DNA from 4 places in the Bhargavaea ullalensis genome. Region 4 is predicted to be linked to each of the others. Evidence: riboswitches for the same ligand, from Rfam matches in the RefSeq annotation. Region 4 holds a riboswitch; each other region holds the start of a gene.

Region 1 (5,213 bases), on a different contig from region 4:
TGCCTGGCCCCGGACACAGGCGAGCGGTATTTGTCGTCTGATTTGTTTCCGCAGTGAGCGGGTGTGCCCCTGGCGAGCGCGGCTTCCGGGCAGCCGGCGGATCCCGGGTGTGCGGTAACCCAAGGCGGCCCGCGCACCCCCGGCTGCCGCGGACCGCATCTTAACGTTCAGGCCGGTTTGCTTAACGTTCACAGAAAAAGCGGTGCTTCCCGTCAAAAAGGAAGCACCGCTTTTCGTTTATTCGGTTACGAGTTTTCGAAAGGGGTGTTTGAGCAGCAACACAGCCGCATCCTCGACCATAACGGTGGCGGTCGGGTACATGCCGGCGCCCGGTCCGATGGCGGTGAGCGTACCGGCGTAGGCCGTTTCAATGGCCACGGCGTTGTCGACTCCGTCAATCCCGTAGAGCGGATGGTCCGGACCGATGAGGACGGGACCGACGGACGCTTGGATCTCCCCGTCTTCGCCGCGGCGCACGTCCGCGATGTGGCGGTAGCGGAGCCCCTGACGGTCGGCGTCGACCACTTCATCGAGCGTGAGGTTGTCGATGCCGTCCATCGGCACCCGTTCCCACTCCGGTTGCTCGCCGAACGCGAGGCCGCTCAGGATCATGAGCTTGCAGAACGCGTCGAAGCCGGATACATCATTTGTCGGATCCGCCTCTGCGTAGCCGAGCTCCTGGGCTTCCTTGAGCGCATCGGCAAACGTGCACTCTTCCTTCCTCATCTTCGTGAGAATGAAGTTCGACGTGCCGTTGAGGATGCCCTGGATGCCCGTTACTTCATTGGCCAGATTGAGGTTCTCGATCGTCTTGATCACGGGAACGCCGCCCGCGACGGTGGCTTCGTAGCCGACCCCCGTGCCGAGCTCGCGGGCAAGCGCCTCGAGTGACGACCCTGCTTTCGCGTACATGACTTTATTCGCCGTGACGACATGGCATCCGGCCTTAATCGCCTGTTCCAGGTAAGTGCCGGCCGGTTCCTCGCCGACAATCGCCTCGAAGACGACCTCCAGTCCCGGAACGGCGAAGATGTCCTCAAACCGGTCCGTCACGAGCACGCCCGGCGTGTCGGGACGGGGTTTATCCAGGTTGCGCACGAGAATCGCCGCAATCTCGATCGGGGCGCCCGTCCGTGCCGCCAGCTGTTCTTTCCGTTCATTCACAATATGATAAATGCCCTGGCCGACCGTCCCGAACCCCAGGATGGCCGCTTTCACTGTCGCCATGGCGATCACCTCCAATTCCCTTCAGCTTAACAAGTTCCGCCCGGAAATAAAACCCCCGGGCGGTGATTTTTCAGAATATGCGGGCAGCCGCGGCACAGCTTGCGCCACTCGGAAGCGAACTTGCGCCACTCGCGGGCAAACTTGCGCCACTCGGGCCTCAACTTGCGCCACTCGGGCCCCAACTTGCGCCACTCGCCTCACCCGCCCCCTAAATTCAAGCCTTGACCGGCGCGGCCGCTTCGATCGCCTGTTTCAGGTCGGCGATGATGTCATCGACGTTTTCAAGGCCGATCGAGAGGCGGACGAGTTCTTCGCTCGTGCCGGTTTTCTCAAGGTCCTCCGCCGACAGCTGTTGGTGGGTCGTCGACGCCGGGTGGATGATGAGCGAGCGGGCGTCGCCGACGTTCGCGACGTGGGAGAACAGCTTCACGCCGTCGATCAGCCTGCGGCCTGCCTCCCGCCCGCCTTTGATGCCGAATACAACGACGGATCCGGCTCCGTTTTTCAGGTATTTCTTCGACAGCTCATACGACGGGTGGTCTTCAAGGCCGTTGTACTGGACCCACTCGACGGACGGGTGGTCTTGCAGCCATTTCGCCACCTTCTCCGCGTTTTCGTTGTGTCGCTGGACTCTCAGGTGAAGCGTTTCGAGCCCCTGCAGGAAGATGAACGCGTTGTCCGGGCTGAGGCACGGGCCGAAGTCGCGGAGCAACTGCACGCGGAGCCGTGTGGCGAATGCGGCGTCCGGCGTGTCGATGCCGTAGCGGAGGCCGTGGTAGGTTTCGTCCGGCTCGGTGTAGCCCGGGAAGCGGCCCTGCGTCCAGTCGAATTTGCCGGCGTCGACCGCGATGCCGCCGATCGCCGTGCCGTGGCCGCCGATCCATTTCGTGGCGGAATGCACGACGACGTCCGCCCCGAATTCGATTGGATTGGAGCCGTACGGCGAAGCGAATGTGGAGTCGATGATGAGCGGCACGCCGTTTTCATGGGCGATGTCCGCGACCGCTTCCACGTCCAGCACGTTCAGGCTCGGGTTGCCGATGATTTCGCCGTAGAGCGCCTTCGTCTTGTCGGTAATCGCCGCGCGGAAGTTTTCCGGATCGGTGGAATCGACGAACTTCACTTCGATGCCGTAGCGCGGGAGCGTCACCGCGAACAGATTGTACGTGCCGCCGTACAGATTCGCCGCCGCGACGATCTCATCGCCCGCCTGGGCCACGTTCAGGATCGAGAACGCAATCGCCGCCATGCCGGACGACAGCGCGACTGCCGCCGTGCCGCCCTCAAGTTCCGCAACGCGCTTTTCGAATGCGTCGACGGTCGGGTTCATGATGCGGGAATAAATATTGCCGGGCTCCTTCAGCGCAAACAGGTTCTGCGCGTGCTCGGTGTCACGGAATGCATACGCCGTCGTGCGGTAGACCGGGACGGCGATGGCGCCCGTCGCAGGGTCCGGCTGCTGGCCTCCGTGGACAAGGATCGTTTCCGGCTTGAATGGTTGATTGTTCGTCATGATTAAAAACCTCCTGAGAATGTGGTGCCCGGGCGGTTCGCCGCCAAAGGCCTGGAACTCGATGGATGTGCGGTGACCGGGGAGGAGGTTTTTCGGGAAATCAGAAAAACCCTCTTCGCATAAAGGAAGAGGGCCGATACAGGCAAGCTGCATCCCTCCCCTTATCTGCCAGATCCGTCTCCGGAACTGTAGGAATTAGCACCTTTGCAGGCATGGCCTGCCGGTTGCCGGGCTTCGCAGGGCCTAGTCCCTCCGCCGCTCTTGATAAGAGTGAATTCATTTAATTTTCCATCTTGGAAATCAGTATAGCCCTGTCCTCCTCCGGAAGTCAAGTGTATTTTTTCAGAATGATTGAAACCATTTGCCCGCCCGGCCGTTACAATAGGAAAGAGTTTTTCTAGGAGGCAAACGAAATGAGTTCATTGATTGAACAGCTCGCCGCAAAAGGCCTTTCCCGATATGAAAAGACGATCCGCGAATTGGTCGGCGTAGCGGTCTGCGTCAAAAAAGAAGATGCCGCGGGACCCCTTGCGCCGGGCGCATCCAAATTCGGAGGCGCCCCGGACTTGCCGCCGAATGCCGACCTTCCGCAGAACAACGGCCGGCCGCTGACACTGCTTGCGCAAATCAACCTGACGGACCTCGGCATCGCGGGGATTGATCACCCGTTCCCGAAAAGCGGCGTGCTGTCTTTTTATTACGATGTGGAAGAGCAGCCGTGGGGCAGCGGAGAGGAGGAAGAGCTCAGCGGCTGGCGGGTGCTGTTTTACGACGGCGACCCGGCGAAGCTCGAGCGCGTGGAAGTTCCGGAAGATTCGATGCTGCCGGAATTCGCGGCATCGTTTGGGCAGATGGAGTCAGTCGACACCGATGCCCTGATCGAGATGGACTTCGACGATGACGACGCAGAAGAGATTTTCGGCGTGCTCGAAAACGGCGAGCCGAAACACCAGATGCTCGGATTTCCGTTTGCGGTCCAAAACCCGGTGTTCATGGAAACCGCCCATTACTGTGACGGCGTGGAAGACTGGGACGAAGCCGAAAAAGCCGCGGATGACTATGTGCTCCTGTTCCAGATGGACAGCGACGACGACCTTGACGTCATGTGGGGCGACATGGGGATGCTTTATTTCTCGATCAAAAAAGAAGATCTTGCAGCCGGACGGTTTGACCGGACGAAGATGATCATGCAGTGCAGCTAAAGTTCCGGGAGGAGGAAGAATGATGGGTCTGTGGCTCATCCTGGCGGCGGCTGCCGGCTACCTGATCGGCTGCGTGCACGGCTCGACCGTCGCGGGCCGGCTATCCGGCGTGAATCTCAAGGAAACCGGCGTGAAAAATGCGGGCGCTTCGAATGCGGCGATCGTCCTCGGCAAAAAGTACGGCGCACTCGTCGCGGCGATCGATATCGGCAAAGGGGTCGGGGGCGTCCTGCTCGCAAAGTGGCTCGCGGCGCAGACGGGGCTCGGCGAGGTGGCCGGCGCCCTGCTCGTGTTCATCATGGCGGCGGCCGTCGTGCTCGGCCACAACTTCCCGTTTCATATGAAGTTCAGCGGCGGCAAAGGGACCGCGACCGTCATCGGTGTCCTGCTCGGATTCGACTGGAAAATCGGGCTGGCTGGACTTGCGCTGCTGATCGTCGTGTCGATCGTGACCGACTTCATCGTGTTCGGCGTTTTGATGTTATACGTGACGTTTGTCTTCACCGCGGTCGTCCTGGCACCCGGCGTCGGACCGGATCTCATCTCGGCCGGACTGTTTCTGATGGCCGTGTGGAAGCATGTGGAGAACTTCCGGCGGCTGCGGTCGGGCGAAGAAAACCGGGTGTCGGCGGTGCTCGGGAGGAAACGGCGGGCGGCGTAGCGGACGGGCGGGCGGCGGTACAATCAACGTTTTGCCGGATACAATCAACGTTTCGCCCAATACAATCAACGTTTCGCCGGATACAATCAACGTTTCCCCCAATACAATCAACGTTCCAACCAAAAACAGGCGCCCCCGAATTGAATCGGGCGGCGCCTGTGTTCATTTGCTTAATGGTTGACCGGCTCAAGGAGGTCCAGCAGGTCGGTGTGGCTGTGGCCGAGGTCGGCTGCGACGGACGGGCAGGTGACGCGGCCCGCGTGGGTGTTGAAGCCTTTGCGGAGCGGCTCGTTGTCGAGGGCGGCCTGTTTCCAGCCTTTGTTTGCGATCTGGAGCGCGTAAGGGACGGTGACGTTCGTGAGCGCCATCGTGGACGTGCGCGGGACGGCGCCCGGCATGTTGGCGACGGCGTAGTGGACGACGCCGTGCTTTTCGTATGTCGGGTCATCGTGCGTGGTGATCCGGTCGCTCGTCTCGAAGATGCCGCCCTGGTCGATCGCAATGTCGACGAGCACGGAGCCCGGCTGCATCGACTTGACCATGTCTTCCGTGACGAGCTTCGGCGCCTTCGCACCCGGGATCAGGACCGCACCGACGACGAGGTCGGAAT
Region 2 (5,213 bases), on a different contig from region 4:
TCCGCATTCCGATTGCCCATCGACTGTGCCATGTTTATGGCGTTGCTGATTTTTTCTCCAAGCTCTGCTTGGGTCATGCCAGTCGGCATTGTTCTTTGAGATCTTTTCATCATTTCTATCACCTCCTTTCACTGCTTATTGGCCTTGCTCTATCAATCTATTCAGGGGAACCATTTGTGCACGGGCGAATCTACCGGTGCCCGCCGGTTGTTTCGCCCTGAATCTCGGATAAATAGAAAACCGCACAGCCGGCAGGAGCGCCGCTGTGCGGTTTGGGATAAAAATGGGGACAGTCCGCCCGCCCTGGGTCTAATCGCCCGGCCGGGATGGTAGAACCGGGACAGGGCGGTGGGTGAGGTTAAGAATCTTTCCGGCAGGACCTGCATGGTAACCACATAAAAGATGAATCGTACGCATCGGGCCTTGAGTCGTACGGGTCCGCCTCCGAGTCGTACGGATTCAACCTTGAGTCGTACGGGTCCGCCCCCGAGTCGTACAGTTCGGGCAAAAATTCAAATGAAAAAAGCCCCTCCACGGAAAACGGGGATTTCCGCATTCCGTGAAGGGGCTGCTCGCGCTGTTATTTGTCCTCCGTGCTTTCCTCCGCCTGCTTCATCTGCCCTTTGCCGCTTTGTTCCGGTTCGAAGTCGGGCATCTGGCCGTCCGGCATGCCGGTGAACTGGTTGTCGCCGTCGGGGCCGAGCGCCAGCTTTTCGGGATCGTCGGACCGTTTCACTTCATCTTTTTCCGGTCTGTTTTCTTGCTGATTGTCCTTTTTCATTGCGGATCACCCCTTCCTCGTCTCGTTTACTTTACCCGAACCGAAACCCGGACAATCAAAAAAACAGCGGCTCCCCGCGCACAAAAAATCCCGCCCGCTCCATTCGGGAGCTGCGGGACGGATTTTATTGGTTGGCGGAAGCCGTTTCTTTTTCGTAGAACTTGATGAAGTTGTCGACGACGCGGTCCAGGAAAGCGACCGTCGCTTCGTCGGTGAGGGTGCCGTCTGCGTCCAGTTTCGCATGGACCGCTCCGATGTACACTTCGTTTTGAGGAAGGATCGCCGGTGCAAGGTTCGGGTTCGACAGGATTTCGCGCAGATGTTGCTGGGCTCGGACTGAGCCGAGGTTGCCCATCGAGGCGCCGATGATGAATGTCGGCTTGCCCTGCAGGACGAGTTCGCCGCGGGACATCCAGTCGATCGCATTTTTCAGCGTTCCCGGAATGGAGAAGTTGTATTCCGGAACGGCGAACAAGACGGCGTCGGAATCGGCGACCTCCGCTTTGAAGTCCAGCACGTTCGGCGTCGGGTCGTTTTCGATGTCGATGGCAAACGGCTCGAGTGCATTGATGAAGACCGGGGTGATCTCCAGCTTGCCGGCGTAGCGCTTGCGCATGAATTCGACGACTTTCAAGTTATAGGAAGTGGAGCTGGTGCTCCCGATGATGGCTTTTACTTTAATCGGCATATGGAAAACTCCTTAAGTTTATTTCTTCTCCATCATAACAGGATTTTGCCCCATTCCGCCTGTAATATGCCTTGAAGCCAAGGTATCCGCCTTGTAAACGATTACAGAGAAAACCTAAAGGAAATAGCTTGTTTCCGCCCCCGAAAGGTGGTAAGGTTGGTTTATCGAATTTTTCGAACTATTCCACTTACAACTTCATCAGCGATTCTTATCAAGAGAGACGGAGGGACTGGCCCTGCGATGTCTCAGCAACCTGCCTGTCGGCGAAGGTGCTAATTCCAGCGGATTCCACACGGAGGATCCGGAAGATGAGAAGACGATTCCGCATCATTTGCCGGGCCTTCTTCTTCATTGGAGGGTCCGGTTTTCATTTTCCCAAAAGAGAAAGGAACGAAGAACCATGACAAAGAAAAGCATTTCCACGCTGCTCGCCCAGCTCGGCAACCGGAACGATCCGCTCACCGGCGCAGTGAATCCCCCGATCCACTTGTCGACCGCCTATGAACACCCCGGGCTCGGCCGGTCCACGGGCTATGATTATTCCCGAACGAAGAATCCGACGCGCGCACTTCTTGAAGAAGGGTTCGCAGAGCTGGAGAGCGGCGACGCTGCGTTCGCCTGTTCTTCCGGCATGGCGGCCATCGGGCTCGTTTTGTCCCTGTTCCGGCCGGGTGACGGCATCCTCGCGCCGGAAGACCTGTACGGCGGAACGTATCGCCTGTTTGAGCATTACCGCAGGCAGTACGGGGTGCCCGTCGACTATCTGCCGTTTGGCGACCTTGCCGAAGTGGAACAGGCGATCACCGGCGGGACAAAAGCGCTGTTCATCGAATCTCCGACAAACCCGCTTCTTCAGGAGATCGACATCCCCGCTTACGGCGAACTCGCCAAGAAACACGGGTTGCTCCTCATCGTCGACAACACATTCTACACGCCGATTCTCCAGCGGCCGATCGAGCTCGGGGCCCATATCATCATCCACAGCGCGACGAAATACCTCGGCGGCCACAACGATGTACTCGCAGGGCTCGTCGTTGCAAAAGGCGAGGATCTTTGCGAGCGTCTCTCAGCCCAGCACAATGCGGAAGGCGCCGTGCTGTCTCCGTTTGATTCGTGGCTTGTCATCCGCGGGCTGAAGACGCTCCCGCTGCGGATGAAGCAGCATGAGGCAAACGCGAAGGACATCGCTCAATGGCTGCAGTCCGAACCGTCTGTGGCAGACGTGCTTTATCCCGGCAAGGGCGGCATGCTGTCCTTCCGCGTCGACAATCCGGCGCTCGTCGCCCCGCTGCTTGAGAAACTGGAGCTGATCGCGTTCGCGGAAAGCCTCGGCGGCGTGGAGAGCTTCATCACGTATCCGTCGACCCAGACCCACGCCGACATCCCGCTTGAAGAGCGGACCAAACGCGGCATCGATGATTCCCTGCTCCGGCTGTCGGTCGGCATCGAAGACGCACAGGACCTCATCGGCGATTTAGAACAAGCTTTCGAACTGGCACGTTCCTCCCTGGCGGCAGGCTCGGCAGGGCAGGCTTGAACACTCCATTTATAACCACTCCATAAAATTAGAAAGAAGGAATATCAATGACCATCCGCACAGAAACCACACCGCGCGTCCGCGCACCGTTCAAAGCAGATCACGTCGGCAGTTTCCTCCGTCCCGCCCGGCTGAAAGAAGCACGGCTCCGGTTCGGGGACGGAGACCTTTCCCGCGAGGAACTGACCCGCATCGAAGACGAGGAAATCCGGCGTCTCGTAAAGGCCCAAAAAGAAAACGGCATTCAGGGAGTCACAGACGGGGAATTCCGCCGCAGCTGGTGGCACCTTGACTTTCTGGCGGGGCTGGACGGCATTGAACTGTATCAACAGCCGGAAGGAACCCGGAAATTCCAGGGCGTCGAGGTCCGGCCCGGCGGTATCAAAGTAACAGGCAAAGTGGGCTACAGCGGGAGTCATCCGTTCATCGGCCATTTCAAGTCACTAAAAGAAATTGCAGGAGAAGACACTGCCGTAAAATTCACCATTCCGAGCCCGAACCTCGTGGTTGCCCGCGCCCGGTTTGAGACCGCTGCCTACGACAGGCCGGAAGATGTATATGCCGACTTGATTCCGGCCTACCGGGCGCTGATCCGGGATTTGTACGATGCCGGATGCCGCTATCTCCAAATCGATGATACGGCGTGGACTTCGTTCTTTACCGATGAAGAGAGAAACCGGATCCGGGAAGGCGGGTCCGATCCGGATGCACTCATCCACCGGTTTGCGGAGGCGATCAACGGCGTCATTGACGGCCGGCCGGACGATCTGCTTGTGATGATGCACATCTGCCGGGGCAACTTCCGCTCGCATTACTTCACAAGCGGCGGCTACGAGCAGGCAGCAAAAGTGATTTTCGGAGAACTTCAGGTTGACGGACTGTTTCTGGAATTTGACGATGAGCGCTCGGGAGGATTCGAGCCGCTCCGCTTCGTGAACCGGCCGGACCTGACTGTCGTTCTCGGACTCATCACGACAAAGCGCCCGGAGTTGGAAGATGAAAAGGTGATCAAGGCACGGATCCTGGAAGCGGCCCGCTACCTTCCGCTTGAGCAGCTAGCCCTCAGTCCGCAGTGCGGTTTTGCTTCCACAGAGGAAGGCAACAACCTGACGGAAGAAGAGCAATGGGCGAAAATCCGGCATGTGGTGAGCATCGCCGAAGACATCTGGGGACCGGGCGCCAGATGAACTGAAGAACCAGGCCGGGCATCCGTGCGTTTCTCTTTCAATGCCCGAACGGGACTTCCGTACCAGAAACCGCCGGACGGCCACTTCCGTATAAAAAGCGGAAGGAGTGAACTCCATGGCCTCAAAAACATATCGGGTGAAACTGAATTGGCCCTTGAAGATGCTGAGCGTCTTTTTGTCCGCACTGCCTCTTGCGGGAGCTCTGCTCACAGCTGCCGGCGTCATTTATACCCTGATTCTCGGCGAGTGGGCCGTCGCTCTCTTCTTGCTCGCCATCACGGCCTTTCTGTTGCCGCTCGGCTGGTGGGTGCTCCGAATTTCCATCCGGGTTCCCCGCCGGGAAGATATCGTGCAGGTGACCGGGTCCGGAATCGTCCATGAATGGGCACTGCCTAAAACCGGTGATGCGGGGAAAGAAGAAATTCCCTTCAGCCGGATGACCAGTCTTTATATCCTGCCCCACGCCCAGCGGTTCATGGCGGGGAAAACCCCTTTCTATGCAGAGTACCCGCGGCTGGTTGCCGAGTGGAGGGAGGACGGTGAACGGCGGTTGCTTTCCATCACCGAAAAACGCCCGGAAGATTTTTGGAAATTATACGAACAGTTTCCGCCGGGCATCCCCGTAAAGACCGGGTATTTCAACATTGCACATTATCCGGACTACGCCCTGGGTCCGGTGCTGGATGAGCATGAATATCGGGAGATTCTCACCGGCGAGCCTCTTTTGCTGCCGTTTGTCCCCGGGCGGATCACGCTGTTCGGGCCGCCGACGCCGAGGCTTCTCATGCCGGGAGAAGAACGCAAGCGGTATGTGTGGATTTTCGACCTGAGCGGGGTTGCGGTCCTGATGGTCTGCCTCTCGATCATGCTGATCGGGCTCGTCCGGAGCATGCCGGGCTGGGAAATCGAGAACGGGATGTTCGTCTCCGATGATGAATATAACTACGTCCTTCTGTTCCTGGTCCCCCTGTTCTTCTTTTTCCATATTCGAAAACGGGCTTACCTGGTTCGTCTGATCAT
Region 3 (5,213 bases), on a different contig from region 4:
CGTCCATATGATTATTGCCAGAATGAGTAAAAGAAAAGGAACTTCCAACGAAGGAAGTTCCTTTTGAAGAGACGATGTAAATGCGGCACTACCGGGCACTCTGACCCCGGCCGGAGATGCGCGTCATTCCCTTTTCCACTTCCCGTCGGAGGTGCCCATTCGCGCGGGACAAGGCGGTGCCGCGGCCCTGTGATGGAGATAGTATACGCACTAAGGATGAGAGATATACATGGAAAGCGGAAAAAGTTTAGGGGGGAGGGGTGTTTATTATGTTGGGGCCGTGTTGGATCACGAGTGGCGCAAGTTTGGGCTTGAGTGGCGCAAGTTGAGGCTCGAGTGGCGCAAGTTAGCCCCTGAGTGGCGCAAGTTGGCCTCCGAGTGAGGAGAGTTTCCTGAATTCCTCTGATTTGGTCCGAAACGCTCCGAATCACCTGTGGATAACTCTCCGTTTTTCTTGTCAAATTTCAATTTTGGCATCGGAAATTGCCTCCTTTTGCAAACTTGAAAAGTTATGTTTTTTCTTCTCTTTTTTATGCTATGGTGTCGTTGAGGAGGTGGGGGAGTGGGGGAGAGGAAATACCCGCTGGAGTTAAGGAAGCTGGAGGCGGCGCTTGGCAGAATGTGGCCGGGCGACCGGGAGCGAGAGGACATTGAGGAAAAAAGGTACCGGGTGGAAGCGGGGTTCAAGGGGGAAGTCATGGTCGACCAGCATTTGCGCGGGCTGCGCCTGCCGGTGAATTGGACCATTCTCCGAGACATCCGCCTGCAGATGCACAAAGATTACATTGTTCAGTTTGACACACTCATTGTGACGGACCTCGGAATTTGGATTTTGGAGTCCAAGCAAGTCCGCGGCCGCCTGCATTGGCACGAGAACCCGCGCCGTCTCGAGCGCATCGACGACGACGGCACGATCTTGTCGATGAACTGCCCGATCACCCAGCTGGACAATCAAAAAAACGCGCTCGCCGGTTGGCTCGGTGATCGGGGCATTTGGACGACGGTCTCCGGCGCAGTTGTCTTTACCCGGCAGAATGTGTGGGGCAGCTTGCCGGAAGATGCGCCGTTCATCTCGGTGAAGCAGATCCCGTCCTACTTGAAGCGGGAAATCAATGCAGCAAAATCCGCCGGCGACCACTTTTCTTTTGAAATCATCGCAGATCTCATCCGGACCCATCAAGTCGAACCGGATCCGACTCCTGCCGTCGACCTGTTCAACCTGCGGCCCGGCTGGTTGAAAACGGGCCTGCTCTGTGAATGGTGCTCGGGAAAATTAACCCGGATCTCCCAGCGGACCCACGTGTGCCACGGCTGCAATAAACCCGTCAACGGAGACCCATACGGCCGGGCCCTGCTTGATTTTGTCCTGGTGTTCAAAACATCATTCACCAACCGAGAATTTTGCGAGTTTGCGGAGATTTCATCTTCGACAACCGGGAGACGTACCTTGGAACGATACCCACTTGAAGTGATTGGGAAAACCAATCGACAAAGATACAGATTCGTGCCAACACTCCACCTGGATCACTCGGGGCAGAGATTGAAGAGGCGGGGAGAGGGTTAGATTCTTTATGAGTGGCGCGAGTTTGGCCTCGAGTGGCGCGAGTTTGTGCGCGAGTGGCGCAAGTTGAGGCTTGAGTGGCGCAAGTTGGCTCTCGAGCGGCGCGAGTTTGCTTTTGAGTGGCACGCGCTATGCACTTATGGTTGGACGAATCTCTATTTTATAGTTGGAGCCGTCGGGCATGGGAAATCCATGCCGGTAACTGAATCGGGTGGTGAGTGGCGCAAGTTTGGCCTCGAGTGGCGCGAGTTTGGCCTCGAGTGGCGCAAGTTGGCCTCCGAGTGGCGCAAGTTGGCCCTCGAGTGGCGCAAGTTGGCTCGTCACCCGCTTCCACACTCCGCCCACACAAAAAAGCTTCCGCCCCCACGGAAGCTTTTTTGCCTCTCACCTCACACCTTCACTCAACCGTCACGACAATTTCCGCAGTCCGGCCGGTGTCGCCGACTGTTCCTTCGACCGTGTAGTCGCCGGGCGCCAACAGGTCGGCGGTTTTCAGGTTCCAGAACACCGGGGCGTCGGCGGTGATGCCGTTGACCAACCGGATCTCCAGTTTCACCGGGAGATTCGGCATCACTCCGGCTGCGGTCCTGACGGCTGCGGGTTGTTCGACTTCCTCGACGGCATATTTCACGGCACGGGTATCGTGCGCCCTCACGAGGAAGCTGGCGAATTGGCCGCGGCTGACCGCTTCTTTCGGACGGAATTCCAGCACATGCGTTACGTTATTCTTTGCCAATACAAGAATCGGCTCGCGGAAATAAGGGGCGGCTGCATGCAGGTCCCGCATGGATACGATTTCATCCGGCACATCCTTCAGGCCGAATGCGTTCACAAGCACCTTCGCCATCTGTTCGCGCGAGATGAGCTGGCGCGGGCTTACGTTATTGTTCGGGTTGCCGTCGAAGATGCCGGCGTTCCGCACGACCAATGACAGTCGGTATAACTCCTCGTCTGGTCCGTCCGCGGGTACGTCGGCAAATGCCTTCACCCCTTCAACATTATACGAATCAAGCGTTTCTCCGGATTGGCTCAGGACGAGCTTCCCGAGCGCCTTGATCGCATCCGCGCGGTAAACGGCTTTGCCTGGCTTGAATGTGCCGTCCGGATAGCCGGTCATCACTCCAAGCTCCCGAGCCAATAGTATATTTGCCGAATGCTCGCCGGACTCCGGTACATCCGTATACACGGGTGCCGCTGATGCAGTCGGCACCAAGAAAGCCAGCACCAGCACTGCCACCACCCAGCCGCCAAACCATTTTTTCATGTAAATGACCCCTCTCTGTTTGGATTCTCTTATCCTTCCATACCCTTCCACGCCGCCCGAGAATCAGCCCGACGGCCGTGTATTTTTTGCCTCTCCGCCCAAAACCGACTTTCCCGACCGAAAAATAATTTTTCGAAAAAGAGTTGACTTTCAATCAGGCACCGGGTAAAGTAGGTCTCAATCAACGAAACCAACCAATTACATACACATCATTTTCTTATCGAGAGAGATCGAGGGACAGGCCCTATGACATCTCGGCAGCGGACTCCACAGCGAGCACCGTGCCAATTCCTGCAGACGCGCACCGCGTCTGATAGATGAGAAAAGATGGCCAAACCGGCCTTCTTTTTCTTGTCGTCTTCAAGAAAAAGAAGGTTTTTTCGTTGCCTCGAACACAAGGAGGTCCGCCCAGTGATTGAATTCAAGCAAGTGTCCAAGACATTCACGCTCGGTCCGCGCGAAGTCCACGCGGTGAAAGATGTGACCCTGACGGTCGATCAGGGAGACATATTCGGCATCATCGGCTTCAGCGGCGCCGGCAAAAGCACGCTGCTGCGGCTCGTCAACCTGCTCGAGCGCCCGACGTCCGGCCGCATCGAGATCGGAGGGACGGATGTCACTTCACTCAAGCCGAAAGAACTCCGCAAACAGCGCCAGAACATCGGGATGATCTTCCAGAACTTCAACTTGTTCAACTCCCGCACGGTCGCCGGCAACATCGCCTATCCGCTGAAGCTCGCCGGCACGCCGAAAGCCGAAATCGGCCGCCGGGTCAATGAACTGCTGCAGTTCGTCGGGCTCGCCGACAAGGCCGGCAACTATCCGGATCAGCTTTCCGGCGGCCAGAAGCAGCGCGTCGGCATCGCCCGGGCGCTCGCGAGCAACCCGGACATCCTCATCTGCGACGAAGCAACATCTGCGCTCGACCCCGACACGACCGCCGACATCCTCCGGCTGCTCAAGAAAGTGAACCGGGAGTTCGGCATCACGATCCTGCTGATCACACACGAAATGGAAGTGATCCAGTCAATCTGCTCGAAAGTCGCCGTCATGGAAAACGGCGAAGTGATCGAGTCGGGCGGCGTGTTCGACGTCTTCACCGACCCGCAGCACGGAACGACCGAACGCTTTATCCGCTCCGTCCAGCAGGATCTTCCGTCGCCCGGAATCCTCAAAGAGTGGCGCGACGGAGGCGGGGGCAGGCTGTACCGGCTTTTATTCAAAGGAGCGATTGCGAATGAGCCGGTGCTGTCGCGGGTGACCGCCAAGCACGGCGTCACGTTCAACATCGTGTACGGCTCGGTGCGCGAGCTGCAGGAGCGGCTGTTCGGCAACCTGATCGTGTCGTTTTCGGGCGATCCGGATGCGGTCAGCGCCGCCATCGCCGAAATTGCGACGCTTACGGACATCGAGGAGGTGATCGAACTTGAACGTTGACTGGACTACATTTTGGCCGCGGATCGTCGAAGCGACGGGCGAAACGCTCATCATGGTCATCGCGACGCTCATCTTCGGCTCAATCCTCGGCGTCGTCATGGGACTGCTGCTGTTCGTCACCCGGCAAAACAACATTCTGGAAAATAAACTCGTCTTTAACTTGCTGAACCTGATCATCAACATCGTCCGGCCGGTGCCGTTCATCATCTTCCTCGTCGCGATTTCGCAGCTCACCCGGCTCGTCGTCGGCACGACGATCGGCACGGCGGCCGCGATTTTCCCGATGACGATCGTCGCAAGCTTCACGATCGCGCGGGTCGTCGAGAACAACCTCGTCTCGATCGATCCCGGCGTCATCGAAGCGGCGCAGGCGATGGGGGCGAGCCCGATGCGCATCATCTTCACGGTGCTGATCCCCGAAGCGCTCGGCCCGCTCGTCCTCGGACTCACGTTCGTCTCGGTCACACTGATCGACTTCTCGGCGGTCGCCGGGACGGTCGGCGGCGGCGGTCTCGGCCACGTCGCGATGACGTACGGCTATCAGCGGTTCGACGGCAGCGTCATGGTCGTCACCGTCGTGATCCTCATCGTCCTCGTGCAGCTGGCGCAATGGATCGGCAACACGCTGTCGCGGAAGATTATGCGGCGGTGAATGAAGGTGCTGTCCATTCTGTCGAAGAAATTCGCTCGCTTACCGCCCGGGGTAAACGCCCGCCTGAAGCGCAGCTCATCGAACCATACAAACAAAGGAGAATGCACTTATGAAGAAAATCTGGTTGCTCGCTCTGCTGCTCATCACCGCACTCGCCCTCGCGGCCTGCGGGAATGCCACGGCGGATTCAAAAACGGTGAAAGTGAAGATCGGCGTCAACGGAGCGGACGGCGCCCAGTGGCCGATCCTCAAAGAAATGGCGAAGAAAGAGGGCATCGACGTCGAGCTCGTGGAATTCG
Region 4 (5,213 bases):
AGACCTGCCGTGAATTTTTTCATTTACATTTCCCCCTGTCGGTTTATCTGAAATCACTATCTGAAACAATAAGGCAGAACCCCGGTTCCATCAAAGACCGCAGCCGCCCCTGCACCTAAAGTCCTCACCGCTTGTCCAGCCGTTTGACGATCAGGTCGCCGGCCCACTGGATGATGAAAACAATCAGCAGGATGAGGATCGTCGCGACAAGCGTCACGTCACTCCGGCTGCGCTGGAACCCGTCGAGATAGGCCAGATTACCGAGACCCCCGGCACCGATGATGCCCGCCATCGCCGTGTAGCCGACAAGCGCGATCGAAGTGACGGTGATGCCGGAGACGAGTGCCGGCATCGATTCCGGCAGGAGCACCTTGCGGATGATCGTCCAAGTGGTCGCGCCCATCGAGCGGGCGGCTTCGATCACCCCTTTGTCGATTTCTGCCAGTGCAATCTGGACCATCCGGCCGTAGAACGGCGCCGCTCCGATGATGAGTGCCGGAAGCGCAGCGTTCGGTCCCCGGATCGATCCGAGCAGGAATTTCGTGAACGGGATGAGCAGGATGATCAAAATGATGAACGGGATCGACCGGAAGATGTTGACGAATGCGCCAGTCAGCAGATTGACGGCCCGGCTGCGCCAGACACCCCTCGGCCCCGTCAGGAACAGCAGGATGCCGAGCGCCAGGCCGATCAGGAAAGTGAAGAAAGTGGAAACGGCCGTCATGTACAGCGTCTCGACCGTCGCCCCCCACATCTTCTCCCAGTCGACATTCGGGAACCATTGATCAATCATGCGTGATCACCTCCGTCTCGATGCCTTCCGCATGGAGATAGGCAATCGCCTCCCGAACGGCCGGTTCATCGCCCGAAAGCTGGAGAACGAGCGATCCGAACGCACCGCCATGCGTCTGGGCGATGTTGCCCTGAAGGATGTTCACGCTGATGTCAAACGAGCGGATCAGCTCGGCGAGCACCGGCTGTTCGGCACGGTCCCCGACGAAGCCGAGGCGGATGAGTGTTCCGTCCGGATAGGACTCGGCAAGCTGGCCGATAGCCTGCTTGGCGTCTCCCGGTTCCGTCACCTGGGAGACGAACCGCTTTGTGATCGGCTGCTCCGGCGACTTGAACACCTGGAGCACGTCCCCCTGCTCGACGACGCGGCCCGCTTCCATGACGGCCACCCGGTGGCAGATTTTGCGGATCACGTGCATTTCATGCGTGATGAGGACGATCGTCAATCCGAGCCGTCGGTTGATGTCCGTCAGGAGGTCCAGGATCGAATCGGTCGTCTCCGGGTCCAGCGCGGACGTCGCTTCGTCGCACAGCAGGACGCGGGGCTCGTTGGCAAGCGCGCGGGCGATGCCGACCCGCTGTTTCTGGCCGCCCGACAATTCCGATGGATACGCCTTTTCCCTGCCTTCCAGGCCGACGAGCCGGACCAGCTCGCCGACCCGTTCCCTGCGGCGGGCTTTATCAGCACCGGCAATTTCGAGCGGAAGAGCTATATTCTCTTCCACCGTCCTCGACCAAAGCAGATTGAAGTGCTGGAAGATCATGCTCACTTTCTGGCGGGCTTTCCTCAGCTCCGCCCCCGAGATGGACGACATCTCGAGCCCATTGACGGTCACCGTGCCGGAAGTCGGCTGTTCAAGTCCGTTGAGCATGCGGATGAGCGTGCTTTTTCCGGCACCGCTGTATCCGATGATGCCGTAGATTTCGCCTTCTTTGATTTCAAGATCCACTCCGTCCACGGCCTTGACGTCGATGCCGGAACGGGAGAACCGTTTGGTCAGCTGCTGCAGATTAATCATGATGGTCACTCCTAAACTCATGGGGACGGACGAGCGGATCGCCGTCCATTCCAAATAAAAAACCTTTCCGCAGACACGCAGAAAGGCCGGACCGGAGCGCATCGCGCGCAACGGCCATTCCTCTCATCTGCCAAAGCATCCGCTTTGAGTGATTTGGCACCATTTCACGTTTCCGTGACGGTTGCCGGGCTTCATCGGGCACGTCCCTCCGCCGCTCTCAATAAGAGTATTCCGTATTCATCTTTTTTCACCCGTCTTGCCGGATGGTTCGATGCTTGAAACTATACCACACGCGATGGAGCCGGTCAACCGAGTTTTTCATACAGGTAAGGGACCGATTGGAAGGCATAGATCTTCTCCACCGGCTCGCCTTGCCGTGAGATCAGCAGGCACGGCACGCTTTCGACGCCGTACTTCGCCGCCACTTCTTCATGGTAGTTCAGGTCGGCCTTGCCGATCGGCAGTCCGGGCAGCAGTTCCGCCATGACGTCGATCATTTTCGAAGCGACCTGGCAAGTCCCGCAAAGAGGCGTGTACAAATAGTAGGCCGCTTTTGCGGAACGGCCGGCCGCCTGTTCAAAATCTTCCAGAGTCCAAGTTTCCATTCCATTCATCCCTTATAGCAGAAATTCCGTCTTCACTTCGATATTGGCCGAGAGCAGCTGTTCCGCGAGCACACGCAGCGGCGTTGTCGCCACTTCCCTGTATACCCGGTCTGTATACAAATGACGCGCTTCCGGGTATTCCCTTCTGAGCACAGATCTCAAATGTTCCCCCGACCGGTCCGCGTCAAAAAACGCAAAGATGTCCGCTCCTTCATACGGCTCCAGCAATTCCTCGATTCTTGTCGGGCTTGCCGTTCCGTTTGTGCAGATGATGGCCACCGGTTCGTCGAGAAGCGGGGCGAGCCGGTTCCTGTCCGAGCTGCCTTCCACCACAATGACTTTTTCGACCATGCCGATCCCTCCAGGCGACTGGCTTGTCGTGTTTTATCTCTATAAGATGAAAAGGAACGCCGAAAAATGTCGGCGTCCCCTTCCTGCAGGATCAGCCCTGCGTCATTTCATCATATTGCTCGGCGGTCATGAGCGAGTCCACTTGCGATGCATCGGACGGCTCCACAACGATCATCCATGCTTTTTCATACGGGGACTCGTTGACGAACTCAGGGTTATCTTCCAGTTCCCCGTTCACTTCAACGACTTTGCCGGAGATCGGCGCATACAGTTCGGAAACCGTCTTGACGGATTCAACGCTGCCGAACGGCTCGTCGGATTGGATCTCGTCGCCGACTTCAGGAAGCTCAACGAACACGATGTCGCCAAGTTCGGATTGTGCGAAATGTGTGATCCCGATGCGGGCTTTCCCGTCTTCTGTTTTTACCCATTCGTGTTCTTCGGAATACCGCAGATCTTTTGGTGTGCTCATTCTGACCCCTCCAGCTCAAAGTATACATTCTCATTAAGTGTGCCACAGACCGGCCCGAAACTCAACAGGCTTTCACCCGCTCCAGGCGTCCTCGAATTCAGGTTCCCTGAAGCCGACCGTCACCCTCCGGCCGTCCGTGACGATCGGCCGCTTGAGCAGCATGCCATCCGATGACAGCAGCCGGATTTTCTCTGAATCCGTCATGTCCGAAAGCTTGTCCTTGAGCCCGAGCTCACGGTAGCTCATGCCGCTCGTATTGAAAAACTTCTTCATCTCCAGCCCGCTCGCGGAAATGATTTCGCGGAGCTCTTCTTCTGCGGGCGGCGCTTCCTTGATATTCCGCTCTTCATAATCGACCCCGTGCTCATCCAGCCACTTTTTCGCTTTCCGGCACGTTGTGCACTTCGGGTAGCCGTAATACACAATCCCCATCTGACCACGCCTCCTTTTATCGCCAGTATACCAAACGAAAAGCCCGGAATGCGCACAGCATCCGGGCAGTTTGTCAGACTGTGTATTTCTTGGCTTCGTTCAGCTTGCCTGCCGCTTCCCGTTTTTTCGGAATGAGGTTCTTCGGCGTGTAACGGGTGAGCTTGCGGAGGGCGGACAGCATCATGCGCTGGTCGTCGCCGCCGACGGAAGCCACAAGAATTTCTTTCGCTTCCTTCTCGATGCGCTCCATCGCCTCCTGGCAGAAGATTTCCGTGTACAGGATCTTCTGCTGAGCCTTTTCTTCGCCGTCGCGTGCGACCGCCTTCTCGGATCGGAGGAGGGAGGATTCCATGGCAAATACGTCGTTCGCGATGTTGGCGATGTTGACGAGCACTTCCTGCTCTTCTTCCAGCTTCGTGCCGAAACGCTGTGCGGCCATTCCGGCAGCGAGGAGGCCGATCTTTTTCGCATTTTTGACGAGCATCTTCTCCTGTGCGAGCGCTTCGTCGCCGGGCTCTTCCGGCATCATCATGAGCAGCTCTTCCTGGAGGCTCTGCGCCTTCTGGAGAAGCGGCAGTTCACCTTTAAGCGCTTTTTTCATGAATGTGCCCGGCACGAGCAGGCGGTTGATCTCATTCGTGCCTTCAAAGATCCGGTTGATGCGGGAATCCCGGTAAGCGCGTTCCACTTCGTATTCCTGCATGTAGCCGTAGCCGCCGTGGAGCTGGACCGCTTCGTCGACGATGTTGTCGAGCGTCTCGGAGCCGACGACTTTGTTGATCGAGCATTCGATCGCATACTCCGCGATGGCCTGGGCGATTTTGCGGCCGTCGTTCTGCTCTTCCTCGCTCAGCCGGCCCATGCGGTCATCGAAGTAGCCGACCGTGCGGTAGATGAGCGACTCGGTTGCGTACAGCTTCGCCGCGAGCGTGGCGATCTTTTCCTTCGTCAGATTGAACGAAGCGATCGTGCGCTTGAACTGCTGGCGCTCGTTCGTGTATTTGATCGCAAGCTCAAGTGCGCGCTTGCCGCCGCCGACGCCGCCGACGCCGAGCTTGTATCGGCCGATGTTCAGGATATTGAAGGCGATGACATGGCCGCGGCCCGCTTCGCCGAGCAGGTTCTCAACCGGCACTTCCGCATCTTCCAGGATGAGTGTGCGCGTCGAGGAGGACTTGATGCCCATCTTTTTTTCTTCTGCCCCAACCGATACGCCCGGGAATGCCTTTTCCACGATGAATGCAGAGAACTGTTCCCCGTCAATCTTCGCATAGACGACAAACACATCCGCGAAGCCCGCGTTGGTGATCCACTGCTTTTCGCCGTTGAGGATGTAGTGGGTGCCCGCTTCGTTCAGCTTGGCGGTCGTCTTTGCGCCGAGTGCATCGGATCCGGAACCCGGCTCGGTCAGGGCGTACGCGAAGATTTTCTCCGCCGTGACGGAAGACGGAAGGTACTGTTTCTTTTGGTTTTCATTGCCGAACAGGACGATCGGCAGCGTGCCGATGCCGACATGCGCACCGTGCGTGATCGAGAAGCCGC

Evidence for each region. A riboswitch is a leader RNA that binds a small molecule or an ion and turns the genes downstream of it on or off. The one in region 4 is predicted to bind S-adenosylmethionine.
Region 1: linked by a shared signal. The riboswitch ahead of ACFFIY_RS02205 (O-acetylhomoserine aminocarboxypropyltransferase/cysteine synthase family protein) and the one ahead of ACFFIY_RS04045 (methionine ABC transporter ATP-binding protein) in region 4 are both predicted to bind S-adenosylmethionine.
Region 2: linked by a shared signal. The riboswitch ahead of ACFFIY_RS07765 (methionine biosynthesis PLP-dependent protein) and the one ahead of ACFFIY_RS04045 (methionine ABC transporter ATP-binding protein) in region 4 are both predicted to bind S-adenosylmethionine.
Region 3: linked by a shared signal. The riboswitch ahead of ACFFIY_RS00080 (methionine ABC transporter ATP-binding protein) and the one ahead of ACFFIY_RS04045 (methionine ABC transporter ATP-binding protein) in region 4 are both predicted to bind S-adenosylmethionine.

What each region holds. Positions count from the first base shown of each region.
Region 1 covers NZ_JBHLWY010000008.1:59,239-64,451, reverse strand. The annotation lists gene cysK (cysteine synthase A) at 1-57, shown strand, start outside; gene ACFFIY_RS02210 (homoserine dehydrogenase) at 238-1,227, opposite strand; gene ACFFIY_RS02205 (O-acetylhomoserine aminocarboxypropyltransferase/cysteine synthase family protein) at 1,442-2,740, opposite strand; SAM riboswitch class I at 2,899-3,011, opposite strand; gene ACFFIY_RS02200 (YwqG family protein) at 3,154-3,942, shown strand; gene ACFFIY_RS02195 (glycerol-3-phosphate acyltransferase) at 3,962-4,603, shown strand; gene ald (alanine dehydrogenase) at 4,774-5,213, opposite strand, start outside.
Region 2 covers NZ_JBHLWY010000031.1:3,189-8,401, forward strand. The annotation lists gene ACFFIY_RS07750 (hypothetical protein) at 1-113, opposite strand, end outside; gene ACFFIY_RS07755 (hypothetical protein) at 581-781, opposite strand; gene ACFFIY_RS07760 (NADPH-dependent FMN reductase) at 906-1,469, opposite strand; SAM riboswitch class I at 1,675-1,784, shown strand; gene ACFFIY_RS07765 (methionine biosynthesis PLP-dependent protein) at 1,870-3,006, shown strand; gene ACFFIY_RS07770 (5-methyltetrahydropteroyltriglutamate--homocysteine S-methyltransferase) at 3,054-4,193, shown strand; gene ACFFIY_RS07775 (hypothetical protein) at 4,330-5,213, shown strand, end outside.
Region 3 covers NZ_JBHLWY010000001.1:14,169-19,381, reverse strand. The annotation lists gene ACFFIY_RS00090 (nuclease-related domain-containing protein) at 563-1,564, shown strand; gene ACFFIY_RS00085 (S-layer homology domain-containing protein) at 1,959-2,825, opposite strand; SAM riboswitch class I at 3,040-3,149, shown strand; gene ACFFIY_RS00080 (methionine ABC transporter ATP-binding protein) at 3,237-4,262, shown strand; gene ACFFIY_RS00075 (methionine ABC transporter permease) at 4,252-4,914, shown strand; gene ACFFIY_RS00070 (MetQ/NlpA family ABC transporter substrate-binding protein) at 5,024-5,213, shown strand, end outside.
Region 4 covers NZ_JBHLWY010000015.1:18,948-24,160, forward strand. The annotation lists gene ACFFIY_RS04035 (MetQ/NlpA family ABC transporter substrate-binding protein) at 1-23, opposite strand, end outside; gene ACFFIY_RS04040 (methionine ABC transporter permease) at 125-793, opposite strand; gene ACFFIY_RS04045 (methionine ABC transporter ATP-binding protein) at 786-1,811, opposite strand; SAM riboswitch class I at 1,932-2,038, opposite strand; gene ACFFIY_RS04050 (thioredoxin family protein) at 2,117-2,416, opposite strand; gene ACFFIY_RS04055 (toprim domain-containing protein) at 2,429-2,767, opposite strand; gene gcvH (glycine cleavage system protein GcvH) at 2,859-3,239, opposite strand; gene ACFFIY_RS04065 (arsenate reductase family protein) at 3,312-3,671, opposite strand; gene ACFFIY_RS04070 (acyl-CoA dehydrogenase FadE) at 3,745-5,213, opposite strand, start outside.